3 regions of the Streptomyces sp. NBC_01498 genome follow, and region 2 is predicted to be linked to each of the others. Evidence: riboswitches for the same ligand, from Rfam matches in the RefSeq annotation. Region 2 holds a riboswitch; each other region holds the start of a gene.
What was found. Region 2 has a riboswitch for cyclic di-AMP ahead of OG875_RS19065 (transglycosylase family protein). Riboswitches for the same ligand answer to the same signal wherever they lie in the genome.
Positions count from the first base shown of each region.

Region 1: linked by a shared signal. The riboswitch ahead of OG875_RS11020 (C40 family peptidase) and the one ahead of OG875_RS19065 (transglycosylase family protein) in region 2 are both predicted to bind cyclic di-AMP.
Region 3: linked by a shared signal. The riboswitch ahead of OG875_RS05900 (LysM peptidoglycan-binding domain-containing protein) and the one ahead of OG875_RS19065 (transglycosylase family protein) in region 2 are both predicted to bind cyclic di-AMP.

Region 1 is NZ_CP109598.1:2,649,048-2,654,539, reverse strand. It holds gene OG875_RS11025 (C40 family peptidase) at 1-362, opposite strand, end outside; gene OG875_RS11020 (C40 family peptidase) at 1,435-2,613, opposite strand; cyclic di-AMP (ydaO/yuaA leader) riboswitch at 2,612-2,773, opposite strand; gene OG875_RS11015 (ATP-dependent DNA helicase) at 2,966-5,492, shown strand, end outside.
Region 2 is NZ_CP109598.1:4,438,574-4,444,065, forward strand. It holds gene OG875_RS19045 (DUF397 domain-containing protein) at 1-37, shown strand, start outside; gene OG875_RS19050 (hypothetical protein) at 75-728, opposite strand; gene OG875_RS19055 (cytochrome P450 family protein) at 1,102-2,361, shown strand; gene OG875_RS19060 (transglycosylase family protein) at 2,500-3,477, shown strand; cyclic di-AMP (ydaO/yuaA leader) riboswitch at 3,733-3,914, shown strand; gene OG875_RS19065 (transglycosylase family protein) at 3,918-4,610, shown strand; gene eno (phosphopyruvate hydratase) at 5,120-5,492, shown strand, end outside.
Region 3 is NZ_CP109598.1:1,422,208-1,427,699, reverse strand. It holds gene OG875_RS05910 (FAD-dependent oxidoreductase) at 1-1,417, opposite strand, end outside; gene OG875_RS05905 (right-handed parallel beta-helix repeat-containing protein) at 1,714-3,663, shown strand; cyclic di-AMP (ydaO/yuaA leader) riboswitch at 3,981-4,143, shown strand; gene OG875_RS05900 (LysM peptidoglycan-binding domain-containing protein) at 4,148-4,921, shown strand; gene OG875_RS05895 (hypothetical protein) at 5,130-5,456, opposite strand.

The DNA of each region.
Region 1 (5,492 bases), 1.8 Mb from region 2:
GGGTCGAGGCCACCGGCGCGGTACTGAGCGGTGGCGATCGCCCCGAGGGCGTTGCGCGAGGCGTTGACCTGCTCCGTCCGCCGCGCCGCCCGGTCCCGCAGCCGGTCCAGGGCCGCGCTCGCGTCGGCGGCCCGCTCCTTCGCGCCGTTGTACTTCTCGGTGGCGATCTCCGCCTCGTGGTGGAGCTTGTCGACCTGCGCCCTCACCTGCGCCGAGGTGAGCCGGGGTTCGGCGTGCGCGGGAGCGGGCGCTTCTAGCCCGGCGGCCGTCGCGGCACCCGCGAGGGCGAGGGTGGCCGCCGTACGTCCGTAGGGGCCGCTGAACGGCCGGTGCTTCGATCGGGGTCGGCGGTGCGCTGCCACGAGGGCGTCCACATCCTTCTTGGGGCTTGGGGCTTGGGGCTTGGGCCGGGGCTTTGCGTTCCGGTCGTCCGTCGAGGACGCTAGGCGGCCCGCTCGTGGAAGCGCGTGTCCATGCCCGCTATTGCCCGGAGCCGGTGGTTCAGCGGCGGATCGTGATCACGTACGGCGGTGAATTCGCCGATTCGCGACGGGAGTTGATCGCTCCGCTGATGCGGGACACCGGACGGCCCACGGCGGTACGGGAGCGGGAACCCGGACCGCCCGGCTGTCGGTGGGCCCGCGTAGTTTTTCGCATGACCACGCGGGGTGAACGCCGAGCGGGCCCGTTCCCGGTCCCTTGGGGGGCGAGGGCGGGACGGGACGATCGGCCACCGCCGTCACGGCTCTGCGGGCTCGGCCGCCCGAGCGCAGCCCGATGCCGGACCGATGCCGGACCGCTGCTGGGCCGGGTCCGTTTCCGGCCGGGGGTGTGTCGTCGGGGGCGCAGGGCCCGGCGAGGACCGTCACGGGGGCGGCGCCTGGCGGCCCCGTGACGGTTCGTACGGGGGCGGGCCGGTATCGGGCGGTCGGGCGCCCGACGGCGTGATTGCCACCGATCCGCTGCGGGCATCACCGCGCGGGCGGCGTGGATGCCGATCGGCCGGCTCGCCTTCGTGCCCTCCGATGCCGGAGGGCCTCCTCTTAGGACCGAGGACCGAGGACCGTGTGCCGCGGGGCGTTGTCCGGACCGGGTGTCGCCGCCGTCGCTCCCGACGGCCCGGCCCGGCCCTGGGACACGGGGCCGGGCCCGGCGTTATGCGCCGGTACCCGTCGTTGTGACCAGCGGTGGCCTGCCGCTGGTCATCGGCCGGAGCGGCCCGGGACCGTCGCGCCGGTCAGACCGGGTGTCGCCGCCCTCACCCCGATGGCCGGGCTCTGATCGCTGCCGGGTGCGCCCGCCAGGACGGGACGGACCCGCCGTCGTGCGTCGGCGCCCGCCGGTACGATCGGCGGTGGCCCGCCACCGCTCACCGGCCCGAGCTGCCCGAGCTGGCTGCCGGAGCCGCCCGAGCCGCCCGAGCCGTCGGGTCGGTCAGGCCGGGCGTACCCCGCCGTAGATCGGCATGTAGTAGATCGACTCCTCACGTACGTTCGCCCCGGGCTTCGGCGCGTGGATCATCATGCCGTCGCCCTTGTAGATACCGACGTGGCTGATGTCGTCGTAGAAGAAGATGAGGTCACCGGGGAGCAGGTCCTCGGTGGCGACGCGCTGGCCCACCTCCACCTGGTCCCACGTCGTACGGGGAAGCTGCACACCCGCCTCCCTCCAGGCGGCCGCCGTCAGCCCCGAGCAGTCGTACGAGCTGGGGCCGGTGGCGCCCCACACGTACGGCTTGCCGATCTGGGCACGGGCGAAGGCGAGCACCTTCTGGGCCTTGGCCGCGTACGTACCGTCCGAGACGCCCGCACCCGCACCCGAGCCCGTTCCCGCGCCGGTGCCCGTACCGCCGCCCGTCGCGGGCGGCTGCTCCTGCCGGGCCGCCTCCTGGCGCCTGCGCTCCGCCTCCTTCTCGGCCTTCGCCTCGGCCTGGCGGCGCGCCTCCTGCTCCTTCTCGCGCTCCAGCTCCGCGAGCCGCGCCTTCTCCTCGGCCGTCAGCTCCGCCAGCAGCGACCGGGCCGCCGCGAGCTTGTTCTGGACCCGCTGCTTGCCCGCCTTCAGCGTGGCCTGCGACTCCGTCAGCGTCTCCAGGCTCTTCGTCGCGTCTGCGCGCTGCTCGGCCGCCGACCGCTGCTCCTTCTGGAAGTCCTCGACGGCCTGCTGCTGGCGGTCGGTCATCCGGTCCATCAGATGCGTCTGCTCGAAGTACGACTCCGGGCTGTCGGCGAACATCAGGGCGGCGGTGGGACCCACCGCTCCCGCGCGGTACTGCGCCGCCGCATACGTACCGAGGTCGCGCCGGGCCTCGTTCACCTTGTCGGCGCTCCGGGCCACCTGGTCCAGGGCCCGGTCCACCGACTCGCGCTGGGTGTCGGTCTCTTCCTTCGCCTTGTTGTACTGCTGGGTCGCCGTACCGGCCTGCCGGTACAGGTCGTCGACCTTCTTCTGTACCTCCTCCACCGAGGGATTCGGCTCGGTGGGCGCGGCGGTGGCGCTCTGCGACGAGAGCAGCGTGACCGAGGCGAGCGCCGCCGTCGTGAAACCGACGGCAGGGGTGTTCGCGCGCACTCCGGTGCGAGTGCGCGATTTGCGATGCGACGCCAAGGCCGGCATCTCCTTCCGTGGACCGCCTACCGGGTTAGCTGTCGGGTTCGGGCGGAACGGAAGGCTGCCCTACGGGCCGGGGAACACGGCCCGATTCACCCCGGTGGAACATGTGGGTCCCCGGTTCCGAACTCCCGTCGTGGAAGCCCGGATTCGGCGCGGACGGTCCGCTTGGCGCTGATCGCCGGTGGAGTACGAACCGCCTCGGCAGGCACGCTAGCCAATATGTGGTGCGGCTGTGAAGGTTGATGGCCGATATGCCCGATACGTTTTCGTGACCTTTCGCATAAACCTCCGTCCGCACCCCCGCGAGGCCATGTGGCGGACCACTGTCGGTGCGGCACTCTAGACTCAGGAAGCGATGAGCAGCCTCTTTGACGACAGCTTCCTGGCGGACCTCCAGACCTCGGCCGAGGAGGAGCCACCGCCGCCACCCGAGGACGCCGAGCCCGGGGGCACCGCTCCGGAGCAGGTGCCCGACGATCTCTTCGGAGGGAAGTTCGACGTGCCCCCGCCCCGGGACGCATACCACCGTGACGGCGCCCCCCGCACGGTCGTGGACCCGGCGGCGCTGCTCGAAGGGCTCAATGACGAGCAGCGGGCCGCCGTGGTGCACACGGGATCGCCGCTGCTCATCGTGGCGGGCGCGGGCTCCGGCAAGACTCGCGTACTGACCCACCGGATCGCGCATCTGCTGGGGACCCGTCGCGTACACCCCGGCGAAATACTGGCGATCACCTTCACCAACAAGGCCGCCGGTGAGATGAAGGAGCGCGTCGAGCAGCTCGTCGGACCGCGCGCGGCGGCCATGTGGGTGATGACGTTCCACAGCGCCTGCGTACGCATCCTGCGCCGCGAGTCGAAGCGGCTGGGCTTCACGTCCTCGTTCTCGATCTACGACGCGGCGGATTCCAAGCGGCTCATGGCCCTGGTCTGCCGCGATCTGGACCTCGACCCCAAGCGGCACCCCCCGAAGTCGTTCAGCGCCAAGGTCTCGAACCTCAAGAACGAGCTGATCGACGAGGAGACCTTCGCCGGCCGGGCCACGGACCCGTTCGAGAAGACGCTGGCCGAGGCGTACCGGATGTACCAGGGACGGCTGCGCGAGGCCAACGCCCTGGACTTCGACGACATCATCATGACGACGGTCCATCTGCTCCAGGCGTTCCCGGACGTCGCCGAGCACTACCGCCGCCGCTTCCGCCATGTCCTGGTGGACGAGTACCAGGACACCAACCACGCGCAGTACACCCTGGTCCGCGAGCTGGTCGGCCCCTCCGGCGAGGGGCAGGACCCGGCCGAGCTGTGCGTCGTCGGCGACGCCGACCAGTCCATCTACGCGTTCCGGGGCGCCACGATCCGCAACATCCTCCAGTTCGAGGAGGACTACCCGAACGCCACCACGATCCTGCTGGAGCAGAACTACCGCTCCACACAGACGATCCTCGGCGCGGCCAACGCGGTCATCGAGCGCAACGAGAGCCGCCGCCCGAAGAATCTCTGGACGAACGCCGGAGCGGGCGCCCGCATCACCGGTTACGTGGCGGACACCGAGCACGACGAGGCCCAGTTCGTCGCCGACGAGATCGACCGGCTCACGGACGCGTCCAAGGCCAAGGCGGGCGATGTCGCGGTCTTCTACCGGACGAACGCGCAGTCGCGTGTCTTCGAGGAGATCTTCATCCGCGTCGGCCTGCCCTACAAGGTCGTCGGCGGGGTGCGGTTCTACGAGCGCAAGGAGGTCCGCGATGTGCTGGCCTATCTGCGGGTGCTCGCCAACCCGGAGGACAGTGTCCCGCTGCGCCGCATCCTGAATGTGCCCAAGCGCGGGATCGGTGACCGTGCCGAGGCGATGATCGACGCACTCGCGGCGCGCGAGCGGATCTCCTTCGGGCAGGCGCTGCGCCGGGTGGACGAGGCGTACGGCATGGCGGCCCGCTCGTCGAACGCGGTGAAGCGCTTCAACACGCTGCTGGAGGAGCTGCGTACGGTCGTCGAGTCCGGCGCCGGCCCGGCGACGGTTCTGGAGGCCGTGCTGGAACGGACGGGGTATCTGGCGGAGTTGCAGGCGTCGACCGACCCGCAGGACGAGACGCGGATCGAGAACTTGCAGGAACTGGCCGCCGTGGCGCTGGAGTTCGAGCAGGAGACGGCCCAGGCCGCGGGGGCGGCGGCGGACGGTGACGGGCCGGGGGACGCGGGCGACGCGGACGGCGACGCGGACGGCGACGGGGGCGGTGACGGGGGCGGTGCGGCCGGGACCGAAGGCCCCGGCGCCGCGCCCTCCGGCACCCTCGCGGCGTTCCTGGAGCGCGTCGCGCTCGTCGCCGACTCCGACCAGATCCCCGACGAGGACGAGGAAGGCTCCGGCGTCATCACCCTGATGACGCTGCACACGGCGAAGGGCCTGGAGTTCCCGGTCGTCTTCCTGACCGGCATGGAGGACGGCGTCTTCCCGCACATGCGCGCGCTCGGCCAGCCGAAGGAGCTGGAGGAGGAGCGCCGGCTGGCGTACGTCGGCATCACGCGCGCCCGTGAACGGCTCTACCTCACCCGGTCCTCGATGCGCAGCGCGTGGGGCCAGCCGTCGTACAACCCGCCGTCGCGTTTCCTGGAGGAGATTCCGGGCGAGCACCTGGAGTGGAAGCGAACGGGTCCGTCGGCCGCCCCGGCCGGGCCCACGTCGGGGATCACCTCGTCGCTGTCCGCGTCCCGTTCGCGGTCGGGCCCGGCGGGCTTCGCCACCCGGCGCGCCACCGAGAAGCCGGTCATCTCGCTCGCGGTGGGGGACCGGGTGACCCATGACCAGTTCGGGCTCGGGACGGTCGTCACGGTGACGGGGTCGGGCGCCGACGCGCAGGCGACGATCGACTTCGGCGACTCCAAGC
Region 2 (5,492 bases):
CTTCGCCCACCCGGACACCGACACTCCCGCGCCGTAACGATGCGGCCGCCTCGGCCCGCCGAGACGAGACCGCGTCAGCCCGCCGCCCCGTCCAGCAGGCGGCTGTAGCGCAGTCGCAGCGCGCGCTCCGTGCTGGCCGTCAGCGTGGCCGCCACGGTCGTGATGTTGAGCCACAGCGGCAGGCGGACGGGTGAGGTGAAGGTCCCCACGCGCTCGGCGACCGGGGGTATCGCGCTGAGCGGTTCGATGATCTGCGGGATGAGCAGAACCAGGGCGGCGACGAGCACGGTAGCCGAGAAAGAACCGATCCAGCGGCTCAGCGTGGGGTGTGCGTGGGCGAGGCGGGCGCGGTGGCCCTCGGCGGAGGCGGGGTCGGGGACGAGTTGGTGTTCGGTGCCTTCGGCGGTGACGTAGTGGCAGCGCTTGAGTCCGAAGGCGCTCATCCTCACCTCGATGGTGCCGCCCCGGACGGGGAACACGGCGGGGAGTCCGGAGTGGGCATGGTGCCTGCCGTCGAGATACAGATCGGCCTTGAACTCGCCCGTCCCGTTGTCGCCCCCACGCCTGGCATCGACGGTGTAGACCGTCCGCCGGCCGTCGCCGCCCGTCAGCCGGAGATGGAACAGCACGCGGCTGAGCGACTGCCACCAGCGGAAGCGCCTCAGCGCTCGCCCGTCCCCGGGTTTGACCCGCCGCACGGCCCGACGGTGCCGCCATTCCTTCAACATGCCGCCGCTCCTCCTTACTTGTTCGGCTCCGCCGCGCGGGCGATGCCACCCGCCGGGCGTCGGCCGGTGACCGGGAACGCCGTCACCGTGTCGTTCGCGCACGTGTTGCGGTCCCACGGACAGACACCGTGGCGCCCTGGCCGACGACGGCCGGGCCGGGCGCGAGCCGGTGAGATCCAGTGTTCGTGCGGTGCCGACGAGGGGGCGGTGACAGACGTCATCACTTCACGTGTCGGAATTCCGGACCGGCGCCCCGTCCACGGCGTACCCTCACGGCCCCGTTCCCGCTGATCGCGCTGCCGGGTCCGGATCGGCTCCGGACGCGCGGCATCCGAGGGGCGCCGGTCGACCGCCCGGGTTTACTGTCGTGGCCATGCACGACCCCGTACCCACCCCACCGCCCCCCGCTCCCGAACTCTTCACCTGGGAGTTCGCCACCGACCCCTACCCCGCCTACGCCTGGCTCCGCGAGCACGAGCCCGTGCGGCGGACGCGGTTGCCCAGTGGGGTCGAGGCGTGGCTCGTCACGCGGTACGCGGATGCCCGGCGGGCGCTCGCCGATCCGCGGTTGTCGAAGAATCCCGCGCACCACGCCGCGCAGGCGCACGCCAAGGGGAAGACCGGGATTCCGGGGGAGCGGGGCGCCGAGTTGATGACGCATCTGCTAAACATCGATCCGCCCGACCACACCCGGCTCCGCCGGCTGGTGTCGCAGGCGTTCACGCCCCGGCGGGTGGCCGAATTCGCGCCGCGTGTGCAGGAGTTGACGGACGGGCTCATCGACGCCTTCGCGGCCGGCGGAGAAGCCGACCTGATCCACGACTTCGCCTTCCCGCTCCCCATCTACGCCATCTGCGATCTGCTCGGCGTCCCGCGCGAGGACCAGGACGACTTCCGCGACTGGGCCGGGATGATGATCCGGCACGGTGGCGGGCCGAGGGGCGGGGTCGCGCGGTCCGTGAAGAAGATGCGGGCGTATCTCGCCGAGCTGATCCACCGCAAGCGGGACGACCTCGGCGACGACCTGATCTCCGGGCTGATCCGGGCGAGCGACGACGGCGAGCACCTCACCGAGAACGAGGCCGCCGCGATGGCCTTCATCCTTCTCTTCGCCGGTTTTGAGACAACTGTGAATCTGATAGGGAACGGGGTCTATGCCCTGCTCCGCAACCCCGAGCAGCGCACGCGGCTCCAGTCCTCCCTCCGCGCCGGCGAGTCGGAGCTTCTCGCGACCGGGATCGAGGAACTCCTGCGCTACGACGGCCCGGTGGAACTCGCCACCTGGCGGTACGCCACCGAACCCGTCCAACTCGGCGGGCAGAGCGTCGCGGTGGGCGATCCCGTCCTCGTCGTACTCGCCGCCGCGAACCGTGACCCGGAGCGGTTCGCCGAGCCGGACCGGCTCGATCTCGCGCGGAGTGACAACAAACACCTCGGTTACGGCCACGGCATCCACTACTGCCTCGGCGCCCCGCTCGCCCGGCTGGAGGGACAGACCGCTCTCCGAACGCTGCTGACCCGTCTGCCGGACCTGCGGCCGGCGGTCGATCCGTCCGAACTGCGCTGGCGCGGCGGGCTCATCATGCGCGGACTGCGCACGCTTCCGGTGCAGTTCACAGCGGTGAGTGACTGACCGAACGTCAGTACTGTGACTTTCACGTGATCTCCGCTGTATCGACTTGTGACAGACGTTCGAGGGGCGCTACCTTCACGACCGGCTCGGCTGTCACCTGCCGGGCCACGCTCCAGAAGTCTCACGGAAGGCAACCGCATGCGCTCCGGGAACGGTCGGCACCGTCGGCCCCGTCAGGCCCCCGCCCTCATCGTCGCGGCAGGGGTGACCGGCTCGGCGATCGCCATCCCGCTGCTCGGCGCGAGTGGCGCGAGCGCGGCGGAGGCGTCCACCTGGGACCGCGTCGCCGACTGCGAGAGCGGCGGTATGTGGAGCGCGGACCTCGGAAACGGGTACTACGGCGGGCTCCAGATAGCCCAGGAGACCTGGACCGACTTCGGCGGTACGGCGTACGCCCCCACGGCCGACCAGGCCAGTCGCAGCCAGCAGATCGCCGTCGCCGAGAGAATCCTGGCCGAGCAGGGCCCCGCCGCCTGGCCTACCTGCGCGCTGATCACCGGACTCGCCGCGGACGCCGGGACGACGCCGGACAGCGAGCCTTCCGAAGGTTCCTCCGAGGAGACCGCGCAGGCCGCGGAGGCCGAGGACACCGCGCCGGGCGAGGAGGCCGAGCTGCCCGCCGCTCCCGAGGAGGTGCCCCCGTACGGCCAGTTCGGCCGTGACTCCGCCCTCGGTACGGACGAGCCCGCCGAGGAGCCGTCCGTCCGGCCCAGCACCGAGGCCGCCACCGGTACCGGCAAGCACCGGGGCGCGCCCGCCCCCGAGGCCGACGCGAGCACCGGGCCCGGCGCGTCGGCCGGCACGGATCCGGACGCGGGCGTCGATGCCGGGGACGCGGACGAGTCTCTCGAAGCGGGTGCGTCGGGTGCGTCGGGTGCCGAGCGGGCCTCGCGGGACGAAGGTTCGGCGCGCGAAGGCGCCGCCGCCGAGGGCCAGGGTGCCGAGGGCGGCGCGTACACCGTCCGTTCCGGCGACAGCCTGTGGACCATCGCCGACGAGCAGAAGGTCGACGGCGGCTGGTCCGCGCTCTACGCCGCGAACCGTGAGGTCGTCGGCTCCGACGCCGATCTGATCCTGCCCGGCCAGAGCCTCGATCTGGCCCTGGAACAGGGGTAGTTAAGACCTTTATGTCCGCATCTGTGCAAGTGAGACAAGCATCTCTTTGCCCGCATTGATGTGATCCGCCCGCCCACGCGCCCGGCTTCCGCCCCACCTGCGTAAACGGAGTTTCTCCTGGGGCGGGATGGGCGAATCATCCCGGATGTTCCTCCTTTGAACATCCGGGATGCCTGTGATTACGGTCTGAACCGCTCGCACCGCGGGCACCGTCGACCGTCACGCCGAATCCTGCCGTCGGTCGGGGGGAACACGTCGCGTCAAGCGCCGTAGGCAGGAGCGGGGGACCCACAGGTAGGCGCCGACCGCACACGCGGCCGGCTCGGGGTGGAGCCGTGTGCGGGGAGACAGCAGGACGTCTCCCCCGATCGCACGGCCGGGCAACTCACTTGGCCCGAACCCGACAGCTCACCTCGCAGGCGTCGGTGAGGAGATCTCGCATGCTGTTTTCCAGCAAGTCCGGCAAGGCCAAGCACCGCCGTCAGTCCAAGGCCGGCCGTTACGCCACACTCGCCGGCATCACCGGCGCGGCCGTCGCCATCCCGCTGATGGCCACCACCTCCGCCTCCGCCGCGACCACCTCCGAGTGGGACACCGTCGCCCAGTGCGAGTCCGGCGGCAACTGGTCCATCAACACGGGCAACGGGTACTACGGCGGGCTCCAGTTCTCCGCCTCCACCTGGGCCGCGTACGGCGGCAACGCCTTCGCGTCCAGCGCCGACCGGGCCACGAAGTCCCAGCAGATACAGATCGCCGAGAAGGTCCTGGCCGGCCAGGGCAAGGGTGCCTGGCCGAGCTGTGGCGTGGGCCTGTCCAACGCCGCCAACGACGCCGGCTCCGACGAGGCCGCCCCGGCCGACCCGGGTCAGCAGCAGGCCGCCCCGCAGGAGCAGCCCGCCCCGCAGCGGTCCGCGCCGCGCGCCGAGCAGGAGCAGCCCGCCTCGCGCGACACGACCCGTGGTCCGATCAAGAAGGGCGACGGCGAATACAAGGTCAAGGCCGGCGACACCCTCTCCAAGATCGCCGAGACCAAGAAGGTCGAAGGCGGCTGGAAGAAGCTCTTCGAGCTGAACAAGGACATCGTCGAGAACGCCGACGAGATCTTCCCGGGTCAGCAGCTCCACCTGAGCTGATCCCTTCCCTCCCGAGCCCCGGCCGGCACGCCCCACTCCCCCCGGGGTGCGCGCCGCACCGGGGCTCGGGCCCGTCGTACGGGACGGCGGCAAGGGCCCCGAAGGCCCCGAGGTCCGGACGGCGTCCGGGTCCGAACGGCGTCCGGGTCCGGACAGCGCCGGGTCCGTACGGCGCCCCGCCGCCCGGCCCGCGCGACCGTGCCCCCGGCCCGCCCGGCCTCGACGCTGTACGACGCCGCCCAACTGCGAACCTGCCCCCCGGCCGCCGCGCAACTGCGGCACCGCCCGAGCGCCCGAGCGCGCCACCGTACGGGTCCCAGCCGCCCCGGAGGCCCCAGCCCCGAACCCCGCCCCGCCGACCGACATTTCATGGCCGAACGGTCAATCGGGACTCTTTTCGTCCCAGCGGGCGGGCATCTGCCGACCGCCGCACGGGAGCCGGTTAGGCTCATGCCGCAAGGCCACCGAGGCCCTGCACTCCACGCGTCACATCCCAGAAGGAGATGCTCGTGCCGTCCATCGACGTCGTCGTAGCCCGGGAAATCCTTGACTCCCGAGGCAACCCCACGGTCGAGGTCGAGGTCGGCCTCGACGACGGCAGCACCGGCCGTGCTGCTGTCCCCTCCGGTGCGTCCACCGGTGCGTTCGAGGCCCTCGAGCTCCGCGACGGTGACCAGAACCGCTACCAGGGCAAGGGCGTCGAGAAGGCGGTCCTCGCCGTCATCGAGCAGATCGGCCCGGAGCTGGTCGGCTACGACGCCACCGAGCAGCGCCTCATCGACCAGGCGATGTTCGACCTGGACGCCACGCCCGACAAGTCCTCGCTCGGCGCCAACGCCATCCTCGGTGTCTCGCTGGCCGTGGCGCACGCCGCCTCCGAGG
Region 3 (5,492 bases), 3.0 Mb from region 2:
GCCAGTCCGTGTGCGGCTCGGCGCCGATGAAGACGAACAGCCAGGACGTCGGGACGCTTCTGCTCTCGCCGCTCCGGCCGTCGCGCAGGGTCAGGCTCTGGAGGTGGCCGTCGCCCTCGGCGCCGGTCACCTCGGTCCAGGGATGGATCTCGATGTGGTCGATGCCGTTGAGCTGGTCGATCAGATAACTCGACATGGACCGGGTGAGGTCGCCCTGGCGGATCAGTACGTGGACCCGGCGGGCGTAGCGGGAGAAGTACACCGCCGCCTGCCCCGCCGAGTTGGCGCCGCCGACGATGTAGACGTCCTCGTCGGAGCAGTTGACCGCCTCGGTGACGGTGGACCCGTAGAAGACGCCGGTGCCGGTGAACTCCTCGACGCCCGCCGCGCCGAGCCGCCGGTAGGACACCCCGGTGGCGAGGACCACGGTGTGGGCGGTGACGGAGCTGGCCTCGCCCAGGCGCAGCACCCGGCCGGAGCCCGCCGCGTCGAGCGCGACGGCGCGCTGGGTGCTGAGGATCTCGGCCCCGAACTTGAGCGCCTGGCGGCGGGCCCGCTCGGTCAGCTGCCGGCCGGACACACCGTCGGGGAAGCCCAGATAGTTCTCGATCCGGCTGCTCTGGCCGGCCTGCCCGCCGGTGGCCTGCTGCTCCACCAGCAGCGTACGGAGCCCTTCGGAGGCCCCGTACACGGCCGCGCCGAGCCCGGCGGGGCCGCCGCCGACGACCACCAGGTCGTAGAAGTCGGCGGCCGGTACGGTGCTGAGCCCGACGTGGTCGGCGAGTTCCCGTTCGGTGGGGCAGACCAGTGTCTTGCCGTCGGAGGTGACGACCATGGGCACGTCCGCCCGGGTGAGCCCGGCGGCGGTGAGCAGCCGGTCGCCCTCCGGTTCGTCGGAGAGCAGCCACCGGAACGGCACGAGGTTGCGGGCGAGGAAGTCGCGTACCGCGAAGGACGGCGCCGACCAGCGGTGGCCGACCACCCGGGTCTCGGTGGCGACCGGGTCGGGGGTGGCCAGCCACAGTTCCAGGAGCGAGTCGATCACCGGGTAGAGGTTCTGCTCCGGGGGGCTCCACGGCTTGAGCAGGTAGTGGTCGAGGTCCACGACGTTGATGGCGTCGATCGCGGCCTCGGTGTCCGCGTACGCGGTGAGCAGCACCCGGCGGGCGAGCGGGAAGAGGTCCATGGCGGCTTCGAGGAACTCCAGGCCGTTCATCCGGGGCATCCGGTAGTCCGCGAGCATGATCGCGAGCTGGTCCCCGCGCAGCTTGATCTCCCGCAGGGCCTCCAGGGCCTCGTCGCCCGACACCGCGCGCACGACGCGGTAGCTCTCCCCGTAGTGGCGGCGGATGTCGCGGGCGACGGCCCGCGACACGGCGGGATCGTCGTCGACGGTGAGGATTGTCGGATTCGCCATAGTTCCATCATCACTCGTGGCGGCGCGGGACGCGGGGTGCGGGCGCCGGTCCGCCCGGTCGCTCTCTGGCGCGGGCTGTTGACAAACCGGTGACATGCTTGAAAACTCTCACTGCCTGATCGCAGGACTCGAACGGCGAAGCTCAATTAATTGCGGTTGCCTTGCAAGATCAGGACGGATCGCAGCGGGCGTTCCATCCTGTTTGTCCGCCCCGATCGATCCGCGCAGTCGCCCGTCCACCCCCACCACGGACCGGCGTCCCTCACTCTGTCGACCCCACCGAAACAGAGGACCCCATGAAGTCGAAGTACCTCCGACGACGCCTCATCGCTGGCATGTCCATGACCGGACTGCTGGTCGTCGGGCTCCTGCCCGCGGCGTCCGCCGCCACCCCCGCCGACGCGCCCGAGGCGTCCGCGCCGTCCGCCGCCACCTCGGCACGCCCGTCCGCCGCGCGCGGAGCCGCCCTCCCGTACACCGAGTACGAGGCCGAAGCCGGCGACTACGACGGCACGTTGCTGGAGGCGGACCCGGAACGCACCTTCGGGCACACCAACTTCGCCAGCGAGTCGTCCGGCCGCGCGTCGGTACGGCTCGACGGCGAGGGCCAGTTCGTGGAGTTCACCTCCACCAACGCCGCGAACTCGATCGTGGTGCGCAACTCGATCCCCGACGCCCCGGGCGGCGGCGGCATCGACGCCACGATCAGCCTCTACGCCGACGGCGTCTTCGTGCAGAAACTGGACCTGTCGTCCAGGCACAGCTGGCTGTACGGCGACACGGACGACCCCGAGTCGCTGACCAACACGCCCCAGGCGGACGCCCGCAGACTGTTCGACGAGGCCAACTCGCTGCTGTCCACGACGTATCCGGCGGGCACCACGTTCAAGCTCCAGCGAGACGCCGACGACACGGCGCCCTTCTACATCGTGGACCTGATCGACCTGGAAGAGGTCGCGCCCCCGGCCGCCAAGCCGGCCGAGTGCGTCTCGATCACCGAGTACGGAGCGGTCCCCGACGACGGCGGCGACGACACCGAGGCACTCCAGGACGCGGTCACCGCCGACCAGAACGGCGACATCCCCTGTGTCTGGATCCCGCCGGGCCAGTGGCGTCAGGAACAGAAGATCCTGACCGACGACCCCGACAACCAGGGGCAGTTCAACCAGATCGGCATCAAGAACGTCTCCGTCCGGGGCGCGGGCATGTGGCACTCCCAGCTCTACACGCTGACCGAGCCGCAGAACGCGGGCGGCATCAACCACCCGCACGAGGGCAACTTCGGCTTCGACATCGACGACAACACCCAGATATCCGACCTCGCCATCTTCGGCTCCGGCCGTATCCGGGGCGGCGGGGGAGCCGAGGGCGGAGTCGGCCTCAACGGGCGCTTCGGCAAGAACACCAAGATATCCAACGTGTGGATCGAACACGCCAACGTGGGTGTCTGGGTCGGCCGCGACTACGCCAACATCCCCGCGCTCTGGGGCCCGGCCGACGGTCTTGAATTCAGCGGAATGCGTATCCGCAACACCTATGCGGACGGGATCAACTTCACCAACGGAACGCGGAATTCGACGGTGGACAACTCGTCCTTCCGCACCACCGGTGACGATTCGCTCGCCGTCTGGGCCAATCAGTACGTGAAGGACCCGGCCGTGGACGTCGCCCACGACAACGTGTTCTCCGACAACACCGTTCAGCTGCCCTGGCGGGCCAACGGAGTCGCGATCTACGGCGGTTACGGAAACACCGTGCGGAACAACCTGATCGCCGACACGGCCAATTACCCGGGCATCATGCTGGCGACCGACCACGATCCGCTGCCGTTCTCCGGCGAGACCCTGCTCACCGGGAACGCCCTGCACCGCACGGGCGGTGCCTTCTGGAACGAGGACCAGGAGTTCGGCGCCATCACCCTCTTCCCGGCGAGCCGGGACATCACCGGGGTGAAGATCAGGGACACCGAGATCCTCGACTCCACCTACGACGGCATCCAGTTCAAGAACGGCGGTGGTGCTGTGCCGGACGTCGAGATCAGCGGCGTGACCATCGCCAAGTCCAACAACGGCGCCGGAATCCTGGCGATGGGCGGCGCCCGCGGCAGCGCGACGCTGACCGGCGTGACGATCACCGACTCGGCCGAGGGAGACGTCCTGATCGAGCCGGGATCCAGCTTCGTGATCACCGGCGGGCCCGCCGCCGGGCGGAACTCCTCCTCATCCACGGCCGGTGGAAAGCGGTAATTTGTCCGCTTTGCGGATAGGGCGTTATGGGTATTCAGCGGATGACTTGTCCCTTTCTGGGTGGGAGGGGTCGCATGGTTGCGCTGAAATGCCGTGATGTCCGTCACAAGCGCGGCCGAGTGTGCGAACGGCCCGGCCGCCCACCGTCCGCGTGGGAAAGGAAAGTTGGGCGATGAACCGCCGGGCGGGAATTCCAATTTCCGCCCGGCGGACGCATGAATGGCATGACGCCGTGAATTCAGGACTTGTTTCGCCCGGATGTTCTCGCTTACGTTCTCGTCATTCCGGGCGGAACGCCGAATCCTGCCGCCGTCCGGAAACCGCATCCACCCACTTCACGTACGGCAGGAGCGGGGGACCCAGGTAAGTCGCCGATCCGGAAAACTCCGGACCGGCTCGGGGTGAAGCCGCGCCACTCGCGCGGCCGGGCAACTCCCGCCCGAACCCGACAGCTCACCTCGCAGGCGACGGAGAGGACTTCGTCATGCCCGCAGAGGGTAAGCACCGCCGCAATTCCCGCACCAGTCCGCTCGCCCGCCGGCTCGTCGCCCTCGGCACGGGCGGCGCCGCTCTCGCACTGCCCCTGATCACCGCCACGACGGCGGGCGCCACGCCCGCGCCGCAGCACATCACGGCGGCCCCGGCGGCGGTCCACGCCGCCTCGCACCGGGTGATCCACGTCGTGGTCAAGGGCGAGTCGCTGTCCAAGATCGCGCGCGACCGTTCGGTGAGCGGCGGCTGGAAGGCCCTGTACAAGACCAACCGGCCCGCCATCGGCGACAACCCGTCGCTGATCCACCCCGGCCTCAAGCTGAAGCTCTCGGGCAAGCCCGTATCCGCCCCCAAGGCCCCCAAGGCCCCGAGCGGCACGTCCTCCGCGACCGGGAACACCCCGGCGGCCACCACCGACGCCATCGAGACGGTCGCCAAGAGCTACACCAACGACCTCGACGGCTGGATCCGGGAAGCGCTGGACGTCATGGCGCAGCACGGCATACCCGGCTCGTACGACGGCATCCACCGCAACATCATCCGCGAGTCCTCCGGCAACCCCCGGGCCATCAACAACTGGGACTCCAACGCCGCCGCCGGCACCCCGTCGAAGGGCCTGCTCCAGGTCATCGACCCGACGTTCCAGGCGTACCACGTGTCCGGCACGTCGACCGACCCGTACGACCCGGTCGCCAACATCACCGCCGCGTGCAACTACGCGGCCGACCGCTACGGCTCGATCGACAACGTCAACGGCCCGTACTGACCGGCGCCCCCACACCGGCTCCCACCGGCGCCCTCGTGAGCGGCGTCCTCGTGAGCGGTGCCCCCTGACCGGCGCCGCTCGACCGACGGCACTGCCGGGCCCCCCGTGCCCGGCAGTGCCGTTCGCCGTACCCCGCCGCCCGGTTGACGCGTCGTCGGATCACCGGCCGGTCGCGCACACGGGCCGTCCACGCCCGCACTCCACCCGCCTACGCGGTGACCTGCCGCGCCCCACTCCGCTCCGTACGGCGCGCGGCGGCGGCCTCGTCCACCAGGGCACGCAGATCCCCGGCGGCCTCGGGGTGGTCCCGCAGCAGCGCGGCGAGCCGACGCGACCAGGGGCGTACGAGATCGTCGCGCACGCCCTCCATGTCGTCACCCGCCCCCTGGACCAGCTCGGCGTCGGCGCGCAACTGCGCGTCCATGACGGCCGCGCGCTGTACGTCCCGCCGCCGGAACACGTCCACGACCCGCTCCCGCGTCCCCTCCCAGGCGGGGGTGGCCATCGCGGCCACGACGGTCCCGGCCCCCGTCATGGCCGGGACGCTCATCGGATCGGACACGGACATCCC